3 regions of the Pseudomonas sp. S2_C11 genome follow, and region 3 is predicted to be linked to each of the others. Evidence: riboswitches for the same ligand, from Rfam matches in the RefSeq annotation. Region 3 holds a riboswitch; each other region holds the start of a gene.
What was found. Region 3 has a riboswitch for cobalamin ahead of cobO (cob(I)yrinic acid a,c-diamide adenosyltransferase). Riboswitches for the same ligand answer to the same signal wherever they lie in the genome.

Region 1 (2,256 bases), 1.6 Mb from region 3:
CACTTCAGCGGCGAGTTTGCCGGCGGCGCGGGATTTTTCGATGTCGGCCGGGGTGTTGATCTTGATCTGGTTTCTCATGCGCTGACGGCTTCCTGAGTCAGTTGTTGCAGATCCAGCCCACCATTCTGTTCGGCGCGGATCAGCAGGCGGCAAATGGCGCTGTGGTCGAGATTGGGATGCAGCTCGGCGAGCATGCCGATGCGCATCCAGTGCTCGGCCTGCGCGTTGATCGAGCGGCTGAGGGCGTTGCTGGAGATACGCAGGTTCTCGTGCATGTCCTCTGAGATTTTTACGATGCCCATATATGAATCCGATACGATGTGTATATGGAACGTATATTAGCCAAGCTTACCCTCGGATTGCAAACGCTTCGCCACGCAAACACGCACCCGTGTAGGAGCTGCCGAAGGCTGCGATCTTTTGATCTTGCCCGTTAAAGACCAGATCAAAAGATCGCAGCCTTTGGCAGCTCCTACCAAAGCAGATTCGGCTCCCCATCAGCGGCCTGATCGACTACCATGCCCGCGCCGGTTTCCACACGGAATTAATAGGGAATCCGAGGTGCTCCACGCATCAATCGGAACTGCCCCCGCAACTGTAGGTGCCGAGCCTGCTCCTCGACTGCCACTGGGTGAATCCCGGGAAGGCCGGAGCGTGGCAATGACGCATCAGTCAGGAGACCTGCCGGCACAGCGACTGACTAACCGGCGGGGTGTCCGGGAAGGACATCGTGCCGTGCGCATTTTCCCCGTGCCGGCCTTGCGCAGTTTCCACGACCGCGCCCGAGGTGTGTTTCCAACCGTACCCGCCCGCTCCCGTACGGTTCCCTTGGAGACTGCCCCATGCTGCTGCCCCGCGTTGCCACCCTGCTCACCACTCTGAATCTTTGCCCCCTGGCGCAAGCGGCGCCGACTGCGTATCCGCTGACCGTCGAAAACTGTGGCAGCAGCCTGACCTTTCAGCACGCGCCTGCGCGCACGGTTACCATCGGCCAGGCCGGCACGGAAATGCTCTATGCCTTGGGCCTGGGCGACAAAGTCGTCGGCACTTCGCTGTGGTTCAACGATGTGCTGGGCACATACAAAGCACAGAACGACAGGATCGAGCGCCTCGCCGACAACGAGCCGAGTTTCGAAGCGGTGATCGCCAAACGCCCGGAGCTGGTTGCCGTCGAGCTGGAATGGATGGTCGGCCCGCAAGGCGCGGTCGGCACCCGCGAGCAGTTTCATGAACTGAAGATTCCGACCTATCTGCTGCCCTCCGATTGCGAAGCCAAGGACAACCTCGTTGGTTCGGACGGGACGCGGCTGGCACCGTTTCGCATCGACAGCATCTACAAAAGCGTGAGCCAACTGGCGGCGATTTTCGACGTGCAGGCGCGTGGCGAGCAGCTCAATGAGCAGCTCAAAGCCAGCCTCGCGCAGTCGATCGCCACCGCGAAAAAGCAGCAGCGCAAAGACGTCAGCGCCCTGGTGTGGTTCTCCAGCGCCGAGATGGACATCGAGCCTTTCGTGGCCGGGCACAAAGGCGTTCCCGATTTCATGCTCAGCACCCTCGGCGTGCGCAACGTCGTCGAGTCGGATGAAGAATGGCCAACCGTCGGCTGGGAAACCATCGCCAAGGCCAACCCGACGTTTCTGGTGATCGCGCGCATGGATCGTCGGCGTTTCCCGGCGGACGACTATCAGAAGAAACTCGCCTTCCTGCGCAGTGATCCGGTGACGCGCAACATGGATGCGGTCAAGCACAACCGCATCATCATCCTTGACGCCATGGCCATGCAGGCCAGCCTGCGCACCTTCGACGGCCTCGAACAACTGGCCAGCGCCATCAACGGCTACGACCTGTCGCCATGAGCAGACGCCTGATCCGTTTGCTGCTGGTGCTGTTGACGCTGTCGGTCGCGCTGATCGGCGGCGTGGCCATTGGCGAGACTTCGATCGAGCCGAGCGTGGTGTTGCAGGTGCTGGCGAACAAGCTGTGGGGCGCCGGTTATGTGCTCGACCCGATCGACGAAGGCATTGTCTGGAACTATCGCCTGACCCGCGCGCTGGTCGCGGCGGCCTGCGGCGCCGGTCTGGCGACCTGTGGCGTAATCCTGCAATCGCTGCTGCGCAATCCGTTGGCCGATCCGTATCTGCTGGGAATTTCTGCTGGCGCCTCGACCGGCGCGGTGATGGTCGCCCTGCTCGGCGTCGGTGCCGGGGCGATTTCATTGTCGGTCGGTGCTTTTGCCGGCGCGGTGACCGCTTTCGC
Region 2 (2,256 bases), 950 kb from region 3:
CGGGTTGGCCAGACGCAGGCTCGGATAGTCATCGGGCAGTTGCTGCGCAGCCTCCGCGAGCAGCGCCAGGCTGGAATCGCCGCTGCACAGGATCACCAGCTCGGCGGGGGTTTGTCCGAGGTCGGCAATGTTGTCATCCGAGACGAATCCGCCGGGCTGGGTCCTGAGCAGGTGCATGGCTTAAACGCTGAGCGCAGCGCGCAATTGCGCTTCGAGTTGTGCCGCATCAAGCTCCTGACCGATCAGCACCAGACGCGTGACGCGCGCTTCTTCGGCGCCCCACTGACGGTCGAAATGCTTATCGAAACGCGTGCCCACGCCCTGGATCAACAGGCGCATCGGCTTGTTCGGAATCGCCGCGAAGCCTTTGACCCGCAGGATGCCGTGCTGCACCACCAGTTGCGTCAGCGCGTCGAGCAGCAAGCTTTCGTCGGCTTGCGGCAATTCGATGGAGATCGAATCGAAGGCGTCGTGATCGTGGTCGTCGTCATCACCGTCGTGATGGTGATCGTGGTGACTGTGGCGGCTGTCGATATGCTCCTCAGAGCCGGCGCCGAGGCCGATCAGCACGTCCAGCGGCAGGCGGCCATTGCTGGCTTCGATGATTTTTACCGCTGGCGGCAGCTCTTCGGCGACTTCAGCACGCACGCGAGCCAGATCTTCCGCGCTGGTCTGGTCGGCTTTGTTGAGGATGACCAGGTCAGCACTGGCCAGTTGATCGGCGAACAACTCGTGCAGCGGCGACTCGTGATCAAGGTTCGGATCGAGTTTGCGCTGGGCATCGACCTGATCCGGGAACGCGGCGAAGGTGCCAGCAGCGACGGCCGGGCTGTCGACCACGGTGATGACTGCATCGACGGTGCAGGCACTGCGAATTTCCGGCCACTGGAAGGCTTGCACCAACGGCTTGGGCAGAGCCAGGCCGGAGGTTTCGATGAGAATGTGATCAAGGTCACCGCGACGGGCGACCAGTTCGCGCATCACCGGGAAGAATTCTTCCTGCACCGTGCAGCAAAGGCAGCCGTTGGCCAGCTCATAAACGCGGCCGCTGGCCTCTTCTTCGGTGCAGCCGATGGTGCATTGCTTGAGGATTTCACCGTCGATGCCCAGCTCGCCAAACTCGTTGACGATCACCGCGATGCGCCGGCCCTGAGCGTTATCGAGCATGTGCCGCAGCAGCGTGGTTTTGCCCGAACCGAGGAAACCGGTGACGATGGTGACGGGGAGTTTGGCCAGTGTTTTCATCGGTATGCCCTTTGGCAAGCGGCGGGCATACGGGACGAGAACCGGCAGCGCGCATGCACGCCGGAAGCATTCGCCACCGGATCACCCCGCCCGGTTGTAGTGAGAATCTGTGACGAGGCAGGTCTCCTGGCTGACGGCGTTCAGGCGTTGGGCCTGGCGTCCATTGCGCCTTCCCGCTGGCTCATCGGTTGAGCTGGCAGTGGCGTGGCAACGAACATCACCGTTCACAGTTGCGGGGGCAGCCGCGGCTTTGACCGCGTTCCCTTCTTAGCTTCGGCGAGTGCCGAAGAACCTCGAAAGCGCAAGGCTACGCATGGGTCCGTCGTGGGTCAATGGTCGGTGAGTCTGAAACTGGGGGTATATCCGTTGCTGCGGTAACGGCTTCTTATGGTTTCGCTCTTACAGCGAGTCCCTTTTTCAAACGCCAAAAAGGAACCAAAAGGCTTTGCCCCGGCGTACGGCCCGCTCGCTGGGGCTCGGGGTACCTTCGTTACGGGACCGATCCGGGCGCAGCGGCTACGGTTTGCTTCGCTGCACCTCCTTCCGCTGTGTACGACTGCGTCGTACGGTCGCTGCGCTCCCACCCCCGGATCGATCCCGTAACGAAGCCTGCCGAAGGGGCAAAAGATCAAAAGCCAGAGCAAAAGCAAAGGCAAAGGCAAAAGCAAAAGATCGCAGCCTTCGGCAGCTCCTACAGTTGGATCGCGCACCAGCTCAAGAACAGGTCGGCTGTCAGGCCGCCTTCGCGAGCAGGCTCGCTCCCACAAAAGCAAAAGCAAAGCAGCGCAGCTGCCCGCGGCGAAGCCGCCCCACTCAACAATGAGCGTTAGCTCGGGTGCTCTTGATCTTGATCCACCGGCGACGTCGGAAGGCTGAGTGGAGGGATTGATCCGGGCGTGGGAGCGCAGCGACCGTACGACGCAGTCGTACACAGCGAGTGTAGGTGCAGCGAAGCAAACCGGAGCCGCTGCGCCAGGATCAGTCCCGGAGCGAAGGAACCCGAGCCTGCGA
Region 3 (2,256 bases):
AGAGCCAGCGCGGGTGATCAAGGCCTTCGGCAAACGCGGCGACCTGGGTGCCGGCCGCTGCGGTCGGTTTCGCGCCTTCCGGCCAGCCCACCGCCGGGGCGATGTTGACTGTCGGGATCAGCGTCTTGTTCGGTTCGGGCAGTTTCGGTGACGGGCCGGTGCCGTCGGAGACTTGCAGGCTGGAGGTTTCACCGCAGGCGGCGAGCCCGCCAGCGACGGCGATGATAAGAGCGAGTTGGGCCTTGCGCATTGCTGATCTTCCCTATGAATGCATTCCTAAACATAGAGGAGGGCGCAGGCCCGATGGTTCAACTGCTCAACCGCGGGCTTCCTTGAACAGCATGGCGATGCCCGGATGATAGTTGCCCGCGTCGCTGTGCAATTTGCGATAGGCGTAGGGGAAATACCAGGCCACGGCGCAGGTGTGTTCCTTTTGCAGGTCGTCTACCATGTCCTGCAATTCTTCGGGGCTGGCGCTGTGCTGAGGTTTTTGCGGAGCAACAAAGAGGCAGCCGAGCTTGAGATCGCTGGCGTAACTGATGCGCTTGGCATCGGCGGTGACGTCGAGCAGTGCCTGGGTCAGGTTGAGGTTGTTGACCCGTGGCCAGCGTTGCGTGGCCTGAATGAACGCGCGGTCTTCGGCGCCGGCAATCAGCAGGTCGGCGCGAGCATTGCGTTCGCCTTCTTCGTTCTGTTTGCGCGTGGCCGTGTCGTTCAGCGTGACCATTTCAGCCATCCACGCCGCTGCCGAGAGCAGGCCGAGATTGGCTTTCTCGTCGTGCCAATATGGCGTTTCGTTGTCGCCGCGTACGGTGTTGTAGCGATCGATACAGTCAAACCAGCGTTCCAGCACCGGGCGCAGAAATTCCAGGCGCGGGTTGCTGATGATCATGCCTTGCATCGTCGTCATCCTTATTGTTGTAGTGGGCTTTTCGGGAAAAGCATGGCTCTTTGATATCACTTGTCGCAGTCTGGCACAAGATTGCCGCTGCACAATGGATCAACGGCAGTTATTCGCGCGCAAAGCGCCTCTTCAATTGACGCTCCACCCCCAACCCTCTAACCTTCGCCGCTTGTTTCAGGTGCTCTGTGGCCCAGCGTCGACAGAGTGAAACAGGGAAGCCGGTGAGGGTGGTCTTCGAGCGAAGCCACGACGATCCCGGCGCTGCCCCCGCAACGGTAAATGAGTGAAAACTGCGCCTTGAGCCACTGCCTCGAAAGAAGCGGGAAGGCGCGCAGTCCGGCGAAACGCCGCTCATGAGCCCGGAGACCGGCCTGATCCATCTCAGCGGCATCACGGTGGGCGATGCCAGGCTTTTTGCCGTCTATTCTTTTGCCTGCCCGCCGTTATCCAGCCTCAACGGAGAGCTCCCCCATGACTGATTCCCCCGAGCGTGACGAACGCCATCTGGCGCGCATGCAGCGCAAGAAGGCCGTGATCGACGAACGCATTGCCAACTCGCCCGACGAATGTGGCCTGGTGCTGGTGCTGACCGGCAACGGCAAAGGCAAGAGCAGCTCGGCATTCGGCATGCTCGCCCGCGCGATGGGCCACGGCATGCAGTGCGGCGTGGTGCAGTTCATCAAGGGCCGCAACAGCACTGGCGAAGAATTGTTTTTCCGCCGCTTCCCCGAGCAGGTGCGTTTCCACGTCATGGGCGAAGGCTTCACCTGGGAAACCCAGGATCGTCAGCGCGACATCGCCGCTGCGACCGCCGCTTGGGAAGTCTCGCGCGAATTGTTGCGCGACCCTTCGATCGGTCTGGTGGTGCTCGATGAATTGAACATCGCCCTCAAGCACGGCTACCTCGATCTCGATCAGGTGCTCAGCGATCTGCAAGCGCGCCCGCCGATGCAGCACGTGGTTGTCACCGGGCGCGGCGCCAAGCCGGAAATGATCGAGATGGGCGACACGGTCACCGAGATGGGCATGCTCAAGCACGCCTTTCAGGCCGGGATCAAAGCGCAGAAAGGCGTCGAACTTTGAAGCAACCACGTCACTGCCCGGCGGTGTTGATCGCCGCGCCGGCCTCCGGTCAGGGCAAGACCACCGTCACCGCCGCACTCGCCCGTTTGCATCGCAACCAAGGGCGCAAGGTGCGCGTGTTCAAATGCGGTCCGGACTTTCTCGACCCGATGATCCTCGAGCGCGCGAGCGGTGCGCCGGTGTATCAACTGGACATGTGGATGGTCGGCGAGCAGGAAAGTCGCCGGCTGTTGTGGGAAGCCGCCGCCGAGGCTGACCTGATTCTGATC

Region 1: linked by a shared signal. The riboswitch ahead of AB4N48_RS09130 (ABC transporter substrate-binding protein) and the one ahead of cobO (cob(I)yrinic acid a,c-diamide adenosyltransferase) in region 3 are both predicted to bind cobalamin.
Region 2: linked by a shared signal. The riboswitch ahead of cobW (cobalamin biosynthesis protein CobW) and the one ahead of cobO (cob(I)yrinic acid a,c-diamide adenosyltransferase) in region 3 are both predicted to bind cobalamin.

Annotation. Positions count from the first base shown of each region.
Region 1 is NZ_CP162765.1:1,974,547-1,976,802, reverse strand. Features, by position in the region: gene map (type I methionyl aminopeptidase) at 1-78, opposite strand, end outside; gene AB4N48_RS09135 (ParD-like family protein) at 75-302, opposite strand; cobalamin riboswitch at 512-703, shown strand; gene AB4N48_RS09130 (ABC transporter substrate-binding protein) at 843-1,856, shown strand; gene AB4N48_RS09125 (FecCD family ABC transporter permease) at 1,853-2,256, shown strand, end outside.
Region 2 is NZ_CP162765.1:2,659,163-2,661,418, forward strand. Features, by position in the region: gene cobN (cobaltochelatase subunit CobN) at 1-177, opposite strand, end outside; gene cobW (cobalamin biosynthesis protein CobW) at 181-1,245, opposite strand; cobalamin riboswitch at 1,345-1,556, opposite strand.
Region 3 is NZ_CP162765.1:3,611,222-3,613,477, reverse strand. Features, by position in the region: gene AB4N48_RS16305 (PQQ-dependent sugar dehydrogenase) at 1-250, opposite strand, end outside; gene AB4N48_RS16300 (hypothetical protein) at 317-901, opposite strand; cobalamin riboswitch at 1,064-1,293, shown strand; gene cobO (cob(I)yrinic acid a,c-diamide adenosyltransferase) at 1,376-1,987, shown strand; gene AB4N48_RS16290 (cobyrinate a,c-diamide synthase) at 1,984-2,256, shown strand, end outside.